Regions from separate parts of the Pseudomonas sp. MF09156 genome, predicted to be linked through region 4. Evidence: predicted binding sites of a transcription regulator. Region 4 holds the regulator's gene; each other region holds the start of a gene.
What was found. Region 4 encodes FliA, which starts transcription of late flagellar genes. Its sites were predicted from a motif close to CTAAAGTTTNNNNNNNNNNNGCCGNTAA; they were not measured.
Positions count from the first base shown of each region.

Region 1: the regulator FliA is predicted to act here: its motif matches at 1,750-1,777, upstream of AC19YY_RS07150 (methyl-accepting chemotaxis protein).
Region 2: the regulator FliA is predicted to act here: its motif matches at 2,499-2,526, upstream of AC19YY_RS02255 (methyl-accepting chemotaxis protein).
Region 3: the regulator FliA is predicted to act here: its motif matches at 2,948-2,975, upstream of flgM (flagellar biosynthesis anti-sigma factor FlgM).

Region 1 is NZ_JCBCUR010000002.1:302,014-307,097, forward strand. Features, by position in the region: gene AC19YY_RS07140 (NorM family multidrug efflux MATE transporter) at 1-625, opposite strand, end outside; gene AC19YY_RS07145 (LysR substrate-binding domain-containing protein) at 778-1,698, shown strand; gene AC19YY_RS07150 (methyl-accepting chemotaxis protein) at 1,888-3,870, shown strand; gene AC19YY_RS07155 (ABC transporter six-transmembrane domain-containing protein) at 3,871-4,782, opposite strand; gene AC19YY_RS07160 (TetR/AcrR family transcriptional regulator) at 4,896-5,084, shown strand, end outside.
Region 2 is NZ_JCBCUR010000001.1:494,616-499,699, reverse strand. Features, by position in the region: gene AC19YY_RS02270 (TonB-dependent receptor) at 1-1,154, shown strand, start outside; gene AC19YY_RS02265 (biliverdin-producing heme oxygenase) at 1,282-1,890, shown strand; gene AC19YY_RS02260 (YbaN family protein) at 2,069-2,473, shown strand; gene AC19YY_RS02255 (methyl-accepting chemotaxis protein) at 2,600-4,738, shown strand; gene AC19YY_RS02250 (nitroreductase family protein) at 4,943-5,084, opposite strand, start outside.
Region 3 is NZ_JCBCUR010000001.1:853,239-858,322, reverse strand. Features, by position in the region: gene AC19YY_RS04110 (hypothetical protein) at 1-17, opposite strand, end outside; gene cheR (protein-glutamate O-methyltransferase CheR) at 221-1,048, opposite strand; gene AC19YY_RS04100 (chemotaxis protein CheV) at 1,092-2,024, opposite strand; gene flgA (flagellar basal body P-ring formation chaperone FlgA) at 2,106-2,870, shown strand; gene flgM (flagellar biosynthesis anti-sigma factor FlgM) at 3,012-3,329, shown strand; gene AC19YY_RS04085 (flagella synthesis protein FlgN) at 3,378-3,845, shown strand; gene AC19YY_RS04080 (flagellar regulator YcgR PilZN domain-containing protein) at 3,941-4,690, shown strand; gene AC19YY_RS04075 (MFS transporter) at 4,751-5,084, opposite strand, start outside.
Region 4 is NZ_JCBCUR010000001.1:1,012,679-1,017,762, forward strand. Features, by position in the region: gene flhA (flagellar biosynthesis protein FlhA) at 1-470, shown strand, start outside; gene flhF (flagellar biosynthesis GTPase FlhF) at 482-1,798, shown strand; gene fleN (flagellar synthesis regulator FleN) at 1,900-2,733, shown strand; gene fliA (RNA polymerase sigma factor FliA) at 2,730-3,470, shown strand; gene AC19YY_RS04890 (chemotaxis response regulator CheY) at 3,639-4,013, shown strand; gene AC19YY_RS04895 (protein phosphatase CheZ) at 4,032-4,820, shown strand; gene AC19YY_RS04900 (chemotaxis protein CheA) at 4,833-5,084, shown strand, end outside.

The sequences.
Region 1 (5,084 bases), on a different contig from region 4:
CCAGGGCCATGCAGTTGGCGACAATCGCCGTGACCAGGCTGATGCCCATCAGGCCCAGTTTGGGCAGGCCGAACATGCCTTCGATCAATGCATGGTTGAGCAGGTAGTTGATCACCGTGCCGCACAGGCTGATCACCATCACCGGGGTGGCTTTGCCGATGGCGCTGGTGAAGCCGCGCAGGGCCATGAATGTCAGGTAGCCGGGCAGGGCAAACGGCAGGATCATCAGGAACTGGCCGGCCGACTGCACGTTGGTCTCGGTCTGGCCGAACATCAGCAGCACCGGCTTGAGGTTCCACAGCAGCAGGCCCGCCACCAAGGCCATCAGCCAGGCCAGCCACAGGCCGGCCTGGGTCAGGCGGGTAGCGCCTTCGATATCACCGGCGCCCTGGCGAATGGCGACCAGGGTGCCCACGGCGGCTATCACGCCGATGCAAAAGATCGACACAAACGAATAGCTCGCCGCGCCGAGCCCACCGCCGGCCAGGGCTTCGGGGCTCAGGCGGGCCATCATCAGGGTGTCGGTCAGCACCATCAGCATGTGCGCCAGCTGTGAGGCAATCAACGGCCCTGACAGCCGCAGAATGGCCCAGAGTTCGGTACGCGCCGGATGCTGCATGATCATCACGCTCAATATTTGCACAAAGGGTAGAAGGGTTGATTCTCGGCGCTCTCAGCGCTTTGCACAAAGGGATAAATGCGATCATTGGCATGATTAAAACTCATGCCAGGATGATTCTGGTAGGGTTTGCGGATCGTGCCGTCGGAGTTTTCCTCATGTCTCGTCGCCTTCCTCCGCTGTATGCCTTGCGTGCATTTGAAGCCGCCTCACGGCACAACTCCTTCACCCGTGCCGCCGAAGAACTGTCCATCACCCAAAGTGCAGTCAGCCGGCATATCCGCACCCTGGAGGAGCATTTCGCCTGTCGCCTGTTCCAGCGCAGCGGGCGCACCTTGCAGCTCACCGAATCGGCGCGCTTGCTGCTGCCGGGCGTGCGCGAGGGCTTCGCCGCCCTGGAGCGCGCCTGCCATACCTTGAATGCCGAAGATGACATCCTGCGCATGAAGGCCCCGTCGACCCTGACCATGCGCTGGTTGCTGGCACGCCTGAGTCGGTTCCGGCACTTGCAGCCGGGCAACGAGGTGCAGTTGACCAGTGCGTGGATGAGCATCGATGAGGTGGATTTCAACCAGGAGCCGTTCGACTGCGCGGTCCTACTGAGCGATGGGCACTTTCCCACAGATTGGGAGGCCAGTTACCTGTTCCCCGAACTGCTGATCCCGGTGGGCGCGCCGAACCTGCTCAGCGATGGCCCCTGGGATGTGGAGCGCCTGGCCGGCGCTGAACTGCTGCACCCCACGCCGGACCGGCGTGATTGGCGCCGTTGGTTGCAACGCACCGGCCTGGCCTCTCGTGTCGCCATCAAGGGCGGGCAGGTGTTCGATACGCTGGAGTTGGGCATGATTGCCGCCGCTCGGGGCTATGGCGTGTCCATGGGGGATTTGCTGATGGTTGCCGAAGATGTGGCGCAGGGGCGCTTGAGCCTGCCCTGGCCTACTGCGGTGGCCAGCGGCGAAAGTTACTACCTGGTCTGGCCCAAGACCCGCCCCGGCGGCGAGCGCCTGCGCAGGCTCTCGGACTTCCTGCAAAGTGAGGTCCGGGCCATGACACTGCCGCCAGTCGAGCAGCTCGACTGAATCGATGCAGCGCGCGCAAACAATGCGTTTGAGTGATACCCCTGTAATTTGCTCAAGTATTGATCCAGGCCGCCGAAGTAGGTGTGTCGGAGCCGCCATTAGTTGCGGCTCAGCGTGCCCCCCAATCCAAGAAATTCGCCGATTAGCGCTATGAGATCAGGACGATCCGGGCCTCGGCCAGGAGCTGTCATGTCTCAACCCCGCGCCCGCATCGCTTCGCAGCTGGGCATTGCCTTGGCGGTCATATTGGCTGTCGTGATCAGCGCCAGCACCCTATTTGCCCTGCGCTCCCTGGATTCGGCCAACCTGCAAACCCGCGAAGAACACCTGGCCAGCGAAGCGCGCTTGCTCGCCGACCAACTCAATACCTTCCACAGCACCCTGCGCGAGAGCACCGAGCGTTTGAGCGGGTTGTTTGAGCAGCGTTTCGCCGCCGGGTTGCGCGTGGGTTCCGAGCAGAAAGTGAATGTGGCCGGGGTACAGACCCCGAGCCTGTACCTGGGCGACCAGGTGTTGAACAACAACTTCGACGAGGTTGATGAGTTCAAGCAGATGTCCGGTGGCGTGGCTACGGTGTTCGTGCGCAGTGGCGAAGACTTTGTCCGCATCAGCACCTCCCTGACCAAACAGGACGGCAACCGTGCGATCGGCACCGTGCTGGATCGCCAGGGCCCGGCCTACCAGCGCCTGCTTGCCGGGCAGAGCTACATTGGCCGTGCGGTTCTGTTCGAGCGCTCCTACATGACCCAATACAGCCCGGTGCGCGATGCCAGCGGCCAGGTGATTGCGGTGTTGTTTATCGGTTTTGACTACACCGATGCGCAGAACGCCCAGTTCGCCAACCTCAAGCGTTTTCGCATTGGCCAGACCGGCTCGCTGGCGTTGCTGGACGAGCAAAAGCACTGGCTGGTGCCGCCCGCTGGTGTGCAAGCCCCGGAGCAGGCGGTTGTGCCGATTCTGGAGCTGGCGCAAAAGCCCGGCCAGGGGCGTTTCTGGAGTGACCAGGGCGAGGACTTCTACAGCGTTGCGGTGCCGTTTGACGGCGGCCCGTGGTCGGTGGTGGCGAGCATGCCCAAGGCCGAGATCCGGGCGGTGACCTGGGCCGTGGGTATCCGCCTGGTAATCGGCAGCGTGCTGGCGATGCTGTTGGCCGTGGGCGCGGCGGTCTGGCTGCTGCGCAGCAAACTCCAGCCCCTGGGTGACCTGGTGCGCCAGGCCGAAGCCCTGGGCGCCGGTGATTTGAGTGCGCGGCTGAATGTGTCCAGCCATGACGAGATCGGTCAACTGGCGCGCAGTTTCAACCAGATGGGTGAAGCCCTGTCGACCATGGTCTCCCACATCCGCGAGGCGGCCGAAGAGGTCAACAGCCGCGCCCAGGCGCTGTCGGGCCTGTCGGGCGGGGCCTATGAGGGCATGGAGCAGCAGTCCGGCGAGATCACCAGCATGGCCGGCGCGGTGGAAGAGTTCAGCGCCACCTCGTTGAACATTGCCGACAACATGGGCAATACCGAGCGCCTGGCCCAGGAAAATGCCCAGCAGACCCGCATCGGTCGCAACTCGATGCAGGAGGCGTCGTCGTCCCTGGAACATATCGCCACGGCACTCAACAGCACGGCCACGGTGATCAATACCCTGGGCCAACGCTCCCAGGAAATCGGCGGCATCGTCGGTGTGATCACCTCGATTGCCGATCAGACCAACCTGCTGGCGCTCAACGCCGCCATCGAGGCGGCGCGGGCCGGGGAGCAGGGGCGTGGGTTTGCCGTGGTCGCCGATGAAGTGCGCAACCTAGCCTCACGCACCCGCCAGGCCACCGATGAAATTTCCGGAATGATCCAGAGCATCCAGCAGGAAACCGGCAACGCCATCAGCACCATGGAACAGGGCAATGTGCTGATGCAGGAAGGCCTGTCGCGCAACGCCGACGTCGCATCAGCCCTGGCGCGCATCGACGAACAAAGCCGTTCGGCGGGGCAGCAGTTCGCCGCGATTACCACCGCGACCCAGGAGCAAAGCAGCACCGCGACTTTGCTCAGCAGCAACCTGCAGAGCATTGCCCTGGCCAACAGTGAGCAGCGGGAAGTGGTGTCGAACCTTGCGATCACTGCCCGGGAGCTGGAGACGTTGGCGGCGGGGTTGCGGCAGGAGGTGGATCGGTTTCGACAAGGCTGATCAATCCCCGAGCCCCGGGTCCACCCGTTTGCCGATGTCCTTGAGTCGCGCCAGTTGATCAACCATCCCTGGTGCTTCGTCGAGACTGCTGACGAAGGTCCACAGGTACGTCATCACCGCATAGACATGACCGGCCTTGACCGCTGGCGACAAGGCCAGTTGGCTGATCGCTACGATGAACAGTAGCGCTGCCAGCGTGCCGAGAAACAGGTAGGCAGCGGCTTCGCGGTCCGACAGCCAGATACGCAGGCGTGACAGCAACTGGTAATGGCGTCGCAACGTCTGGGCGCCCACCTTTTCCACCAGGCCAATTTCTTTCTCCAGGCGGTTATTCAACCGTTCGTGCAACTGCTCGTTACGGCGGGCAAATCGCGGTAGCAGGATGATGCAAAGCAGCAATGCCGCAAAGCAGGCCAGGCCCACCCAAGGTTCAATCACCAGCAGCATCGCAGCTGCGCCAACGATGGAGACCAAGGCCGTTGCGATCACGGGCACATGTTTTTCGAAAAAATCGACAAAGTCCCGCGCCAGCACCACCCGTGCGGCTGCCTTGGACGTGCTGTGGTTCTGCAGACGCTGATTGAGAATCACAGGTACGGCAAGATCGGCGTAGATCCGCGTGAAAGTGCGGGTATCCAACGCCCGGCGTGCGGCGCCGACCACCCAGAACGCCATCACCACGGCCGCATAGAACAGCGCACTGCCGGCATCGCCGCGCAGGATCGAGTCCACGGCGAAACCGGCAAACAGGGGATAGGCCAGCAGCAACGCGTTCTCCAGCGCAACCAACGACAGCGTGCAGAACAGCTTGCCGGGATAAGCCTTGGCGATTGCCTTGAGGGTTTGGCTGGCCGATTGCTGGCCGAGTTTCTTGCTTTCTTCGATCAGGATGTGTGGCGTTGTGGATGGCATGGGTGCACCAAAGGAGTAATAGGCGCTACTATTGAGCGACTGCTCAAGTATCTTTGAGCGATCGCTCAAAAAGCAAGCGCCGCTTATCTGGTGGCGCCCGTAAGGAATTGCCCATGTCGCGTATCGACCGTAAAGACCAGATCATCGCCGCTGCCTTGGAGCTGTTTCGCAGCAAGGGCTTTGCCGATGTATCCACCCGTGACTTGGCCGAACATGCCGGGCTGTCGCGCAGCCATGTCTATCACTACTTCAGCGACTGGAATGAATTGCGCCGCGAAGCCTTTGTGCGCTTTGCGAATGAG
Region 2 (5,084 bases), 520 kb from region 4:
CCACGATCAAGCAGCAGAAAGTCACCGGTTCGCGCGAAGGTGCGGCGACCTGCCTGGCTGTAGGCGCGGGCTGCACGGCCATCGGCGCACCGAGCCCAACCCCTGCCGACAGCGTGAAAAAAGCCAGCGACTTCCCCGATCCGACCATCAACAGCTACGCGCTGTTCGCCCAGGATCAGATCAGTTGGAATGACTGGACCTTCCTGCCGAGCGTGCGCTACGACTACATCCAGCTCAAACCCAAGCTGACCGAAGAGTTCCTCAATACCACCGACCCGGACCGCAAGTTCCCCCACGACGACTCGAACAAAACCTGGCATCGTTTCTCGCCAAAACTGGGCGTGACCTACGCACTGACCGAGCAGTACACCTGGTTTGGCCAGTACGCCGAAGGTTTCCGTACGCCATCAGCCAAAGCGCTGTATGGCCGTTTTGAAAACCTGGGCGAAGGCTACATCGTCGAGCCCAACTCGAACCTCAAGCCGGAAACCAGCAAGAGCTACGAAACCGGGATCCGTGGCAACTTCGACGCAGGCAATTTCGACGTCGCGGTGTTCTATAACAAGTACCGCGACTTCATTGACGAGGACAACGCCGCGCTGGGCCCCACCGGCACCATCTTCCAGCCAGGCAACATCAAGCGTGCCACCATCAAGGGCATGGAGGTCAAAGGGCGCTTGAACCTGGACGCCTTCGGCGCACCGCAAGGCCTGTACACCAAGGGCGCGATTGCCTACGCCCACGGGCGCAACGACGAAACCGGCCAGCCGCTGAACAGCGTCAACCCGCTCAAGGGTGTGTTCGGCCTGGGCTACGACCAGGACACCTACGGTGCGCTGGTCAGCTGGACCCTGGTCAAGAAACAGAACCGGGTCGACAGCGCCACGTTCTTTACCCCGACCGGCATCAAGGCCAATGGCCCGTTCAAGACCCCGGGCTTTGGCATCGTCGACCTGACCGGCTTCTACAAAGTCACCGACGAGCTGACCGTCAACGGCGGCCTGTACAACCTGACCGACAAGAAATACTGGAACTGGGATGACGTGCGCAGCTACGACGGTGTGGGCGAAGCCGGCGTGACGTCGCCAGCCAGCCTGGACCGCCTGACCCAGCCAGGACGCAACTTTGCGATCAACCTGATCTGGGACATCTGACCCATGCAGCCCCACCTCGCCGGTTTTATCGCCGGCGGGGTGAGGATTTTTTACTGTGACGCGTCTTCTTGTTCGTCTAGTAATAACAGCCTGGCAACAAGGCGCTTTTCCTTCTCAAGGACATCCAATGACCGCTTCCACTACCGCAGAACGCGCAAGCCTGCGCTCCCAGCGCCTGAACCAGATCACCAACGAGCCGCACACCAAGCTCGATGCCCTGGTCAAGGCTCACGCCCCGTTTGAAACCCAGGCCAACTTCGCCCGTTTCGTGGTGGCGCAATACCTGTTCCAATCGGAACTGGTGGCGCTGTACAACGATCCCGAGCTGATCAAGCTGGTGCCGGACCTGGCCGAGCGCTGCCGCGCCGAAGCCGCCAAGCTGGACCTGGCCGACCTGGAAACCGAAGTACCCGCCCCCGTGGCCGGTGCCGTGCAGAACCCGAGCAAGGCCCAGGCCCTGGGCTGGCTGTTCGTGTCCGAAGGTTCCAAGCTGGGCGCAGCGTTCCTGATCAAGCGTGCCGTCGGCCTGGGCCTGAGCGAAACCTTCGGTGCCCGCCACCTGGGCGAGCCAGCCGGTGGTCGTGCAGAAGGCTGGAAGAGCTTCACCCGCACCCTCGACAGCCTGGAACTGAGCGCCGAAGAAGAAGCCGCAGCAGAAAAAGGTGCCGTGGATGCGTTTGTACGCTTCACCGTGTTGCTGGAACAGGCGTACGCTAGCGCCCCAGAACTGGCCTGATCGCGCTGCTGGAATGCAATGAATGTGAGAGCGGGATTGTGTGGGAGCTGGCTTGCCTGCGATAGCATCGCTGCGGTCTAACTGATACACCGCAGCGTCTGCATCGCAGGCAAGCCAGCTCCCACATGTTGATCGCGCTCCATTTTCAGATTTTTCGAAACCCTGACAAATCGTACCTATGACAGCCCCCGCCCAATCCTCCTCCAAACTCGCCCGAATCCTGTTCGGCCTGCTGGCCTATGTCAGCCTGGGGATCGGCTTGATCGCGATTGTCGTGCCGGGCCTGCCCACCACCGAATTCATCCTGCTGGCCGCCTGGGCCGCCACCAAGAGCTCGCCGCGCCTGAGCGCCTGGCTGGAAAACCACCGGCTGTTCGGGCCGATCCTGTTCAACTGGCGCAATGGCAAGATCATCGCCCGTCGGGCCAAGGTCAGTGCCACCGTGAGCATGTTGCTGTGTGCCGGCCTGATGCTGGTGATGCTCGATCACGGCTGGCCGATCTACCTGGCCATCACCGGTATGAGCCTGGGCAACCTGTGGATCTGGTCACGTCCCGAACGCCTGGCGCGAACCGCTGCCTGAGCGCCCTACCGCTCATCGCCTATTCCTCATGAATTACCCGTCGGTGCCGATGTTCCGGGCATAGCGCCGAATGGACTTGGCCGTTGCCCTGCTTGCACACCAACAAGTCCAATCGCGAGTAAGCCCATGTTCGACACCCTCTCCATCCGCTTGAAAATCGTGCTGCTGTCCGGTCTCTGCCTGTTGGGGGTGATTGCGCTGATTGTCAGCCTGAATATCTACCAGTCCAACCAGAACGACCAACTGGTCAGCGCGTCCAGCTCGCGCATGCTCACCGCCAGCGTGGAGAACCTGCTTCAGGCCAGGGCCGCCGAGCAGGCCGTGCAGGTGCAGAAAGCCTTCGGCGAGAGCCTGTTGGTGGTCACCGCCCTCGCCGACCAGGTCAAGGACCTGCGTAACATGGCCGCCAAGCGTTCGCTGGAAACGGCCACCGTGCGCGAGGAACTCAACCAGCGGATCAAGACTGCGTTCGAGCGCAATACCAAGGTGCTGGGGATCTGGTTGTCGTTTGAACCCAACGGCCTGGATGGCAAGGACAGCGAATTTATCGACGACAAGCTGCGCGCCTCCAACGAGGCCGGGCGGTTCTCCAGCTACTGGAGCCGTGCCGGTGGCGAAGGGCTGAACACCGTGATGGTGGAAGCGGACCTGACCAAGACCACCCTCAACCTCAGCGGTACGCCCTACAACATCTGGTACACCTGCCCACGGGATACCCGCAACGTCTGCCTGCTGGACCCGTACGCCGATGAAGTCGCCGGCAAGTCGATGCTGATGACCACCATCTCCCTGCCGCTGCTGGCCGACGGCAAGGTCATTGGGGTGATCGGCGTCGACATTGCGCTGGATGCCCTGCAAGCGGCGGCCAATACCGCGCAAAAAGAGCTGTTTGACGGCGCCGGGATCATGGAAATCCTCTCCAGCAGTGGCCTGATTGCCAGCTACAGCGGCGAGCCGGACAAGGTCGGCAAGAGCATCGTCGATGTGCTCGGCGCCGAAGGCAAAGAGATCGTGCAACTGCTGGCCAGTGACACGCGCAAGGTCCGCGAGCAGGACGATACGATTCGCGCGGTGTATCCGGTCAAGCCGATTGCCGATGCCAAGCCTTGGGGCGTGGTGATCAAACTGCCCAAGGACGTGCTGCTGGCCGACTCGGTCAAGCTGCAAGGGGTGCTCGACGAGGCCCAGGCCCGTGGCACGCTGCAAGCGCTGTTGGTCGGCGCCGTGGCCGGCCTGCTGGGCCTGCTGCTGATGTGGCTGACCGCTACCGGCGTGACCCGCCCGATCAACAGCGTGGCGGCGATGCTCAAGGACATTGCCAGCGGCGACGGCGACCTGACCCAACGCCTGGCCTACACGAAAAAAGACGAACTGGGGGAGCTGGTCAGTTGGTTCAACCGCTTCCTCGACAAACTGCAACCGACCATCGCCCAGATCAAGCAGAGCATCACCGAAGCCCGCGGCACCGCCGACCAGTCCTCGGAAATCGCCCGCCAGACCAGCGAAGGCATGCAGGTACAGTTCCGCGAGATCGACCAGGTGGCAACCGCCTCCAACGAGATGAGCGCCACCGCCCATGATGTGGCCAACAGCGCCTCAAACGCGGCCAGTGCAGCGCGCGGCGCCGATCAATCGGCCCGCGAAGGCCTGGCGATTATCGAGCGCAGCACCCGCGATATCACCACCCTCGCCGAAGAAGTCAGCAAGGCGGTGACCGAAGTCGAAGCCCTGGCGGTCAACAGCGAGCAGATCGGCTCGGTGCTGGAGGTGATCCGCAGCATTGCCGAGCAGACCAACCTGCTGGCCCTCAATGCCGCGATTGAAGCCGCGCGCGCCGGGGAAAGCGGGCGGGGGTTTGCGGTAGTGGCGGACGAGGTACGTAACCTGGCGCGGCGCACCCAGGATTCGGTGGAAGAAATCCGCCTGGTGATCGAACGCATCCAGAGCGCGACCCGTGGGGTGGTGACCACCATGCATTCGAGCCAGAGCCAGGCACAGAACAACGCCGGGCAGATCCAGCAGGCGGTCCAGGCCCTGGGCAAGATCAGCGATGCGGTGACGGTGATCAGCGACATGAACCTGCAAATCGCCAGCGCCGCCGAAGAACAGAGCGCCGTGGCCGAAGAGGTCAACCGCAACGTTTCGGCGATCCGTACCGTGACCGAGACGTTGACTGGCCAGGCCACTGAATCAGCGGCGATCAGCAGCCAATTGAATGCATTGGCCAATCAGCAGATGAAACTGATGGATCAGTTCCGGGTGTAAGCCCAGGTCCTGAAAACAATGAAATACCCCATGTGGGAGGGGACTTGCCCTAATACCGATCAGTTAAGCGAACGCAATGCTCAAAGCAGTGAAGATCAAATGTGGGAGCGGGCTTGCCCGCGAATGCGGTGGGTCAGTAATGAATGTATTGACTGACCCACCGCATTCGCGAGCAAGCCCGCTCCCACATAGGTTTGCGGTGGGTCAGAGACCGGTCCAGGCGCTGACAAACGCCGTGATGTCTTCTTTGGCCGCCGTACGCGGCGGGTTCTGCGCGGTCCCCAGATAAAGGAAGCCAATCACTTCCTCACCCGCGCTCAACCCCAGGCCCTTGGCCACATGCGCC
Region 3 (5,084 bases), 160 kb from region 4:
GATGAAACGTTTCCCATACACCCTCCTCCTGGTGAGCGCGACGAAGAGCCAATCCCACCGTCGCAAACACGACTTTTCGTATTGGGCGGGCTGAATTTGCCCACCCAATGCTGGGTGGTGAGGAAGGAAACATCAGTTCCAGCAGGGTACGCCCCAGGATCGCCGGACAAAAAAAAGGAGCCCCTGGGGGCTCCCTTATGCGTCGACTCAGCTCAAGCCATCACTTGGCCTGGTAGATAATGCCTGGGCTGCACTGCACCATCTGGTAATGATCCGGCAAACCGTTCAGCGCCTCGGACGCGCCGAGGAACAAATAGCCGCCGCGCTTGAGCGTACCGTGGATGCGCAGCAGGATGTCCTTCTTCACTTCAGCCGAGAAGTAGATCAAGACGTTGCGGCAAAACACGATGTCGAACTTGCCAAGGCTGGCGTAGCTGTCCAGCAGGTTGAACGAGCGGAACTCCACCCGGCTCTTGATCGGCGCCTTGACCGCCCAGCGCCCGGCGCCCTTGGGGTCGAAGTAACGCTGCAGGCGCTCCGGGGACAGGCCGCGGCCCAGGGCCAGGCTGTCGTATTCGCCGGTCTTGCAGTTGGTCAGCATGGTGCCGGACAGGTCAGTGGCAACAATTTGCACCCCGGCCTTCAACTGGCCCATGTTGGTCCGTTCGAACTCATCGATGGACATCGACAGCGAATAGGGTTCCTGCCCAGACGAACACGCCGCCGACCAGATGCGCAAGCGCTGGCCAGGGCTAGCCTTGATGGCCTCGGGCAATACCTTGTTCTTGAGCACCTCGAAGGGGTAGGTGTCACGAAACCACAGGGTTTCGTTGGTAGTCATGGCATCGACCACCATCTCCTTGAGCCCGCTGCGCGGTTGGCCCTGGATGCGCTGTACCAACTCGCCCAGGGACTTGATGCCCTGCTGCTCCATCAATTTGTTGAGACGGCTTGATACCAGGTATTGCTTGTTTTCACCGAGCAATATGCCACAGGCTTTTTCCAGGAAGACCCGGAACTGTTCGAAATCCAAATTACCCGTAGACAATGAAACCGCCTCTTAACTCGTGTGACCGCCAGGGAGAAAGCCCCTAGCCGTGATCTGCAGATTTGATCCGTTCAACGACCCGGGATGCCAGGTCATCAGGACGGAATTTGGCCAGGAAGTCATCGGCACCGACCTTCTTGACCATTGCCTGGTTGAATACACCGGACAATGAAGTATGCAGGATGATATGCAATTTTTGCATGCGTGGGTCGTTGCGTATCTCGGCCGTGAGGGTGTAGCCGTCCATTTCCGGCATCTCGATGTCGGAAATCATCATCAGGAATTCTTCTTCCGGCTTCTTGCCTTCATCCACCAGCTTGCGCAGGTAGTCCAGCGCCTGGCGGCCGTCATTGAGCGCCACCACTTCGACACCGACGGTCTGCAGACACCGGGACACCTGCTTGCGCGCCACCGACGAGTCATCCACCGTCAACACCCGCAGGGACACGGCCTTCTGCTGGGTCTGCTCATCCACCACCCCCACCGAAATATGCTCCGACGTCGGCGCCACTTCCGCGAGGATCTTCTCCACGTCGATGATTTCCACCAACTGGTTATCGACCCGCGTCACTGCCGTGAGGTAGTGGTCGCGCCCGGTGCCCTTGGGTGGTGGATGGATCTCTTCCCAGTTCATGTTGACGATACGTTCCACCGAGCGCACCAGGAAACCCTGGGTCTTGGTGTTGTACTCGGTGATGATCACAAACGGGTTCTCGCGATCCTGCAAACCGGCAGAACCGGTGGCCATCGCCAGGTCAAGAATCGGAATCGTCGAGCCACGGATGTTGGCCACGCCACACACCACCGGGTTGGACTTGGGCATTATGGTGAGCTTGGGGCATTGCAGCACCTCCCGCACCTTGAAGACGTTGATGCCATATAGCTGCTTGCCATCGAGTCGAAACAGCAACAACTCCAGGCGATTCTGCCCTACCAGCTGTGTGCGCTGGTTCACTGAATCCATTACACCCGCCATGCCCAGACTCCTACGCTACAAAACTTACGGGTACGACGCGCCCCCAACACGAAACGGCACGCGCTTTGCTTTTTATTGGCCATGGACATCAAAACGACAGTTTCCCGACGCCTTCGCTCGCCACAGTACCGCAGATTACTCTGCGCCTGGATGGCGTTGCTTGCCTTGGGCGCAGGCCACCAGGCCCACGCCGACAACGTCACCTTGCCTGATCTGCTTATCGGCGTCACTCAAGGCTTTCTTGAGTTCACTGTAGAAGATTATCTGGCGAGCACCCAGACACCGGGCCGTTATGAAATCCAGGTCAACCAACTGGACCCGCGTTTGCGCATGCCCATGTGCGACAAGGAATTGACAGGCTCCCTGGAAAGCCCCGCCCAGCCCATTGGTCGCGTGACCGTGCGCGTGCGCTGCGACGGCAGTTCGCCCTGGACCGTGTTCGTGCCGGCCCAGGTCCGGTTGTTTCGTGACGTAGTGACCGTTACTCGCCCGCTCAAGCGTACCGGCATCATCGGCTATGAAGACGTGGCCCTGCGCGAGCGGGACATCAGCCAGATCAGCCAGGGCTACCTCACCTCCGTGGACCAGGCGGTCGGGCAGAAACTGACCCGACCAATGGTAACCGACCAGGTCATCACCCTGGTTCACCTGGAACAGGCAGAAGTGGTGCGCAAAGGTGACCAGGTGGTGATATCCGCCAGCAGTGGCGGCCTGAACGTGAAAATGCCGGGGGAAGCCCTGGCCAATGGCGGGATGAGCGAACAGATTCGCGTGAAGAACCTGAACTCCAAGCGCGTGATCAAGGCTCGGGTAACAGCGCCTGGCCAGGTGGAGGTCGCGCTATAGATCACTGGCGTGGGACGCTGGCTTTTCCTACACTGTGCCCGAGATCACGCTGTGCACAGGTTTATTGTCGATCGAGCCTAAAGTTTGTCCGGGTATGGCCGAAAACATGGCAAGCGTCCAAATACCCAGAGGTTTTTTAACATGGTCATTGATTTCAGCCGATTGAACAGCGCCCAGGCAACGCCCGGCGGCACGCGTACCAACGCGGCCAAGGACAGCGTTGAAGCCAAGGCCCCGGCACTGCCCGCCAAGGCAGAACAAACCGCTTCGACCCAAAGTGGCGAATCGGTGCATTTGAGCAACGAGGCTCAACAGTTGCAGAAGATCACGGACTCGCTGCGCGATCAGCCAGTTGTCAATAAAGCCCGCGTGGCCGAGTTGAAACAGGCGATTGCCGATGGCAGCTATCAGATCGACAACGACCGTTTAGCCGGCAAAATTATCAAAGCCGAGCGCTAGGCCAAGGCCTGCGCCAGGCTTTTGGACGCTTAAAACCCAAGGCCAGCCATGCACGACGAAAATCTGCTGCACCTGATCACTGAAGACCTGGCTCCCGCGCAACACCTACTGGAGCTGCTTCAAGACGAATTCGTAGCCCTGTGCGGCCGCGATATGCGCCTGCTGGAAGATATCCTGGCACGCAAGCAATCGTTGATCATCCTGCTTGAACAACACGGCCAGAAACGCAGCCAGATCCTGCTCAGCCTGGGCCTGCCCGCTGATCACAGCGGCCTGGAGCAGTTGGCCAGCCACTCGTCGGTCGGCGACCAGTTGCTGGCCCAGAGCGCAGCGCTCAATGAGTTGTTGATCAACTGCCAGCAAGCCAATGTGCTCAATGGCCAGTCGATCCAACTGCAGCAAGCCACCACCGCCAACCAGCTGCGCATCCTCCATGGCGGCGAACCTCCAGCACTGTATAACGCCCAGGGCTCCACCTCACAGCTGGTCAAGCCCAGCACCCTCAGCCAAGCCTGACGCCGGTTTATTGCGCGCCCTATCAAGGCGTGCCACATGCTGGCAAAATGCCGGTTCTTGCGTGTAGTCGTATTTTGTCTGGAGATGGAAGAACCGTGTTCAACACCCTTAGCGCGGAAGATGCTCCGCAGCCCCCCAAGGTCCTCACCACCCCTCTGGAAATTGCCAGCACCCTGCGGCTGCTGCAAGAGAGCCACGACCCGCTGATCATCACCTTCCACGAACGCAACCAGCGCTTCCAAAGCTACCTGGTGGATGTCGACAAGGACAGCAAGACCCTGAGCCTGGACGAAATGATCCCGCCCGAAGGTGAACGCTATCTGGAGAATGGCGAAGCATTTCGTATCGAAGGCTTTCACGAAGGCGTGCGCGTGGCCTGGGACAGCAATGGCCCGCTGACCATCGGCGCAAAGGACGGCCACCGCATCTATAAAGGCAGCCTGCCGGAAGAAGTGGTCTACCATCAGCGCCGCAATGCCTTTCGCGCGGCATTGAAACTGGCGCAACTGGTGAATATCGAACTGGGTGGCGAGAAACTCAAGGCGCCTATCAGTGGCAAGCTGCTGGATATCTCCGCCACCGGCTGCAAGCTGCGTTTTGAAGGTGATATCTCCGAGCGCCTGCAACTGGGCCAGGTGTACGACCGCTTTATCGCCGCCCTGCCCTTCGGCAGCATGACCACGGCGGTGGAGCTGCGCTACCTGCACTTCGAAGAAAGGATCAACACCACCTTTGCCGGTGTGCGCTTTCACAACATGAGCGGCCTGGTGCAGCGCCAGGTTGAGCGGTTTGTCTACCAACTGCAGCGCGAGGCGCGACGGTTCGATAAAGACGACGACATGTAAGCGCCAAACCACAGGCACAAAAAAACGGGCAGCTCCTTTGGGAACTGCCCGTTTTTTGTTTCAGGGACGGGCCCGGCTCAGGTCATGCGGGTGTTCATCCGGGTCAGGATGCTCCGGCGGCTCGGGCTCGGGCTGCGGCTCCATCTCCGGCTCTGCGTCGGGCGCAGGCTCTGGCGCGGCGGTTTGCATCTGGTCCTGGACCACCTGCTCATCCACCCGCGGGTCGAGGGCTGCCACCAATGGCGAACTGGACATGCTGTCGGGCATGGCCACGTGGTGCAACGGCGCGTCGTCCACCTGATGCAGGTTGGTCACAGCCTTGGGGCGAATACGCCAGACCAGGATCAATGCGCACAGGCTGAAGAAGGCATAGAGCATCTGGTTGCCAAACAGC
Region 4 (5,084 bases):
TGGCCGAACAGGTGCCGGTGCGGGACATTCGCAGCATTGCCGAGGCTATCGCCAACAATGCCGCCAAGAGTCAAGATACTGCCGCGCTGGTGGCTGCGGTGCGCGTCGGTTTGTCGCGCGCCATCGTCCAAAGCATTGTAGGGCTTGACTCTGAGCTGCCTGTCATCACCTTGGAACCAAGGTTGGAACAAATATTGCTCAATAGTATCCAGAAGGCAGGGCAGGGCCAGGAAGAGGGCGTCCTGCTGGAGCCAAGCATGGCTGAAAAGCTGCAGCGTTCGTTGATTGACGCCGCACAGCGCCAGGAAATGCAGGGCCAACCGGTGATTCTGCTGGTGGCAGGCCCCGTCCGAGCGATGTTGTCGCGGTTTGGACGCCTGGCAGTACCGAATTTGCACGTTTTGGCTTACCAGGAAATTCCTGACAATAAGCAAGTGACTATCGTCGCGACAGTAGGGCCCAACGGCTGAGGTAGTGGGTTATGCAAGTAAAGCGTTTTTTCGCCGCCGATATGCGTCAGGCCATGAAGCTGGTTCGTGATGAACTGGGCGCCGACGCGGCTATTATCGGTAACCGTCGCATTGCCGGCGGTGTCGAGCTGACGGCTGCCCTGGATTACAAACCCCAGGCCTTGGCGCCGCGCGTGCCGAACATGGAACTCGAAGACGAGTTGCGCAAGACCGCCTCGCGTATTGTCTCGGCCCAGGCCGAGCTGAGCATGCGTGGCGACAGCGATGCGACCACCAATCGCCAATTGTTTGCCGGCCTGCCGCTGACGGCGGCCGAGCCACTCGTCGAACCGACTTTTGTCGAGCCGCCACGTCCCGCCGCGCCAGCACCGGCCGCTGCGGTTGACCAGCGCGTGTTCGACTCGATGCGTTTTGAGCTCAATGGCCTGCGTGAATTGCTGGAAGTGCAGTTGGGCTCGCTGGCCTGGAACCAGTTGCAAGGCAGCAAGCCGCAACAGGCCAACCTCTGGCGCCGCCTGCAACGCATTGGCCTGTCCGGCCCGTTGTCGCGCGACTTGCTGGAATTGACCACCGGCATAGAAGAGCCTCGCCAGGCCTGGCGCATGTTGCTGGCGCACCTGGCGCGGATGATCCAGACCCCGGAAATCGAACCCCTTGAAGAAGGTGGCGTGATTGCCATGGTCGGCCCTGCCGGCATGGGCAAGACCACCACCCTGGCCAAGCTGGCCGCCCGTTATGTCCTCAAGTACGGCGCCCATAACATTGCGCTGGTGAGCATGGACAGCTACCGCATCGGTGCCCAGGAACAGCTCAAGACCCTGGGCCGGATCCTCAATGTGCCGGTGACCCACGTCGACCCGGGCCAGTCCCTGGCCAACGCCCTCGACCCGCTGCTGCGCAAGCGCGTGGTGCTGATCGATACCGCCGGCCTGCAAGCCAGCGACCCGGCATTGCGCATGCAACTGGAAAGCCTGGCCGGGCGCGGGATCAAGTCGAAAAATTACCTGGTACTTGCAACAACCAGCCAGAAACAGGTTCTGACTGCTGCGTACCACAGCTACAAACGTTGTGGGCTGGCCGGTTGCATCCTGACTAAGCTGGATGAAACCGCAAGCCTGGGCGAAGTGTTGAGCCTTGCCATCAGCCATGAATTACCGGTCGCCTACCTGACCGACGGGCCGCGGATCCCGGATGACTTGCATCTGCCGCGCCGTCATCAGTTGGTCAGCCGCGCGGTCAGTGTGCAAATGCAGGACGAACCCAGTGAAGAGGCGATGGCGGATATGTTCGCCGACCTCTATCACAACCCAGCCAAGCGGGTCGGCTGAACGGCAACATGCAACACAGTGCAATGTACCTACATCGATGGTCTGCTACCGCGGCCACCCTATGTAGCCTGCGGCTAAGCAAGACAAGGTAAAGAAAGAACATGGGCAGCATGCATCCCGTACAGGTGATCGCGGTGACCGGCGGCAAAGGTGGCGTCGGGAAAACTAACGTGTCAGTGAATTTGTCCCTGGCCCTGGCAGAGCTTGGCCGCCGCGTCATGCTGCTGGATGCCGACCTGGGCCTGGCGAACGTTGACGTTCTGCTGGGACTGACGCCCAAACATACCCTGGCCGATGTCATTGAAGGCCGCTGTGAGCTGCGCGACGTGCTGTTGCAGGGGCCTGGGGGGATTCGCATCGTCCCGGCCGCCTCCGGCACCCAGAGCATGGTGCATCTGAGCCCGGCGCAGCACGCCGGCCTGATCCAGGCCTTCAGTGATATCGGCGACAACCTCGACGTGCTGGTGATCGACACTGCCGCCGGGATCGGCGAGTCCGTGGTCAGCTTCGTGCGCGCCGCGCAAGAAGTATTGCTGGTGGTCTGCGACGAACCCACCTCGATCACCGACGCCTACGCCCTGATCAAACTGCTCAACCGCGACTACGGCATGAACCGCTTCCGCGTGCTTGCCAACATGGCCCAGAGCCCGCAAGAAGGGCGCAACCTGTTCGCCAAGTTGACCAAGGTCACGGATCGCTTCCTCGATGTCGCCTTACAATACGTCGGCGCAGTTCCCTATGACGAGTGTGTGCGCAAGGCTGTGCAAAAGCAGCGTGCAGTCTATGAAGCGTTCCCTCGTTCGAAATGCGCGTTGGCGTTCAAGGCAATTGCTCAGAAGGTCGATACCTGGCCACTGCCCGCCAATCCCCGGGGGCATCTGGAGTTTTTCGTCGAGCGATTGGTGCATCAGACGAGTGCGGGACCGGTGCTATGACAGCCAGCGGCTACAACCTTTACAAAAAATCAGCGCGTGACAGCCAGGGCGAATTGATCGAGCGCTATGCGCCCCTGGTCAAGCGCATTGCCTACCACCTGCTGGCACGCCTGCCCGCCAGTGTCCAGGTCGAAGACCTGATCCAGGCGGGGATGATCGGCCTGCTCGAAGTGTCGACCAAGTACGACGCGAGCAAGGGTGCGAGTTTCGAGACGTATGCGGGTATCCGTATCCGTGGCGCGATGCTCGATGAAGTGCGTAAAGGTGATTGGGCGCCGCGTTCGGTCCACCGCAATACCCGGATGGTGAGTGACGCAATTCGCTCAATTGAAGCAAAAACCGGTCGCGACGCTAAAGATCACGAAGTTGCGGCCGAACTCCAATTGAGTCTCGACGATTACTACGGGATTTTGAACGATACCTTGGGCAGCCGCCTGTTCAGTTTCGACGACCTGCTGCAGGACGGCGAACATGAAGGGCTGCACGAGGATGGCGCGAGCGCTCACCAGGAGCCTTCACGCGACCTGGAAGATGAACGCTTCCAGGGCGCCCTGGCAGAGGCGATTGCCAATCTGCCGGAACGTGAGCGGCTGGTGTTGGCGCTGTACTACGACGAAGAGCTGAACCTCAAGGAAATCGGTGAGGTCCTGGGGGTCAGCGAATCGCGGGTCAGCCAGCTACATAGCCAATGCGCGGCCCGCTTGCGGGGGCGTTTGGGAGAGTGGCGAGCGCGCTGACAGGCAGTGTGGGGACAGTGCGAACGATAACCGCCACGGCGCAAGCCTGGCGGGAGCGGCCCGTGATGTGCCCCAGCAGTCCTTTTTGTGTAATGCCTGTTGAATGATATGGCGCGCCCAGGTGCTGGACGCGTTTAAGACTGCTTGGAGGTCGAATTGGACAAGAACATGAAAATCCTCATCGTTGATGACTTCTCAACGATGCGGCGGATCATAAAAAACCTGTTGCGTGACCTTGGGTTCACTAACACGGTCGAGGCGGATGACGGCATTACGGCGATTCCGATCCTCAACAGCGGGAGCATCGACTTTCTGGTAACCGACTGGAACATGCCTGGCATGACCGGTATCGATCTGCTGCGCCACGTGCGCGCTGATGAAAAGCTGCGCAGCCTGCCTGTGCTGATGGTGACCGCTGAAGCCAAGCGTGAACAGATCATCGAAGCCGCCCAGGCCGGGGTCAACGGCTACGTGGTCAAGCCATTCACTGCACTGGCCTTGAAAGAGAAGATTGAAAAAATCTTCGAACGCATCGGTCATTGATGCTGCCACGGGGGAGCTATGGAGCATAAAGAATCATCGCAGGCCGACTTTGAGTCGACCCTGAAAAAACATGCTCACCAACTCGTCGAAAGCCTGGAAAAAGGCCAGTTCGGCGACGCAGTGCAGTTGATCCATGAGCTCAACCAGACCCGCGACCGCGGCCTGTATCAGGAAGTGGGCAAGCTCACCCGTGAGTTGCACAGTGCGATCGTCAATTTCCAGATCGACCCGCACATGCCCCAGGCCGAGGAAATCTCGCAGATCACCGATGCCACCGAACGCCTGTCCTACGTGGTCAGGCTGACTGAGGCGGCAGCCAATCGCACCATGGACCTGGTGGAAAACGCCACACCCCTGGTGAACGGCATGGCCAATGAGGCCAAGGCGTTGAGCGCTGATTGGGGTCGCTTCATGCGGCGCGAAGTGGGTGCTGAAGAATTTCGCGAGCTGGCGCGCCGGGTCGAGGGTTTCCTGTCACGCAGCGAGCAGGAAAACCGCACGGTTTCCAGCAACCTCAATGACATCCTGCTGGCCCAGGACTACCAGGACCTGACCGGCCAGGTGATCAAGCGCGTGACCCTGCTGGTCACCGAAGTGGAAAGCAACCTGCTCAAACTGGTGCTGATGGCCGGTCAGGTCGACCGTTTTGCCGGCATCGAACACGACCGCGAAGCGATCCTCTCGGAAAAAGATCCACAAAAACACCTCGCCAAGGGTGAAGGTCCGCAGATTCATGCCGATAAACGTGAAGACGTTATGTCAGGTCAAGATGACGTAGACGATTTGCTGTCCAGTTTAGGCTTCTAAGGAGCACGCAATATGAGCTTCGGCGCCGATGAAGAAATCCTTCAGGATTTCCTTGTAGAGGCCGGCGAAATTCTAGAGCAGTTGTCCGAGCAACTGGTCGAGCTGGAAAGCCGACCGGATGATGCGAACCTGCTCAATGCAATTTTTCGCGGTTTTCACACTGTAAAAGGGGGCGCCGGCTTCCTCCAGCTCCATGAGCTGGTGGAGTGCTGCCACATCGCCGAAAACGTGTTCGACATCCTGCGCAAGGGTGAGCGTCACGTT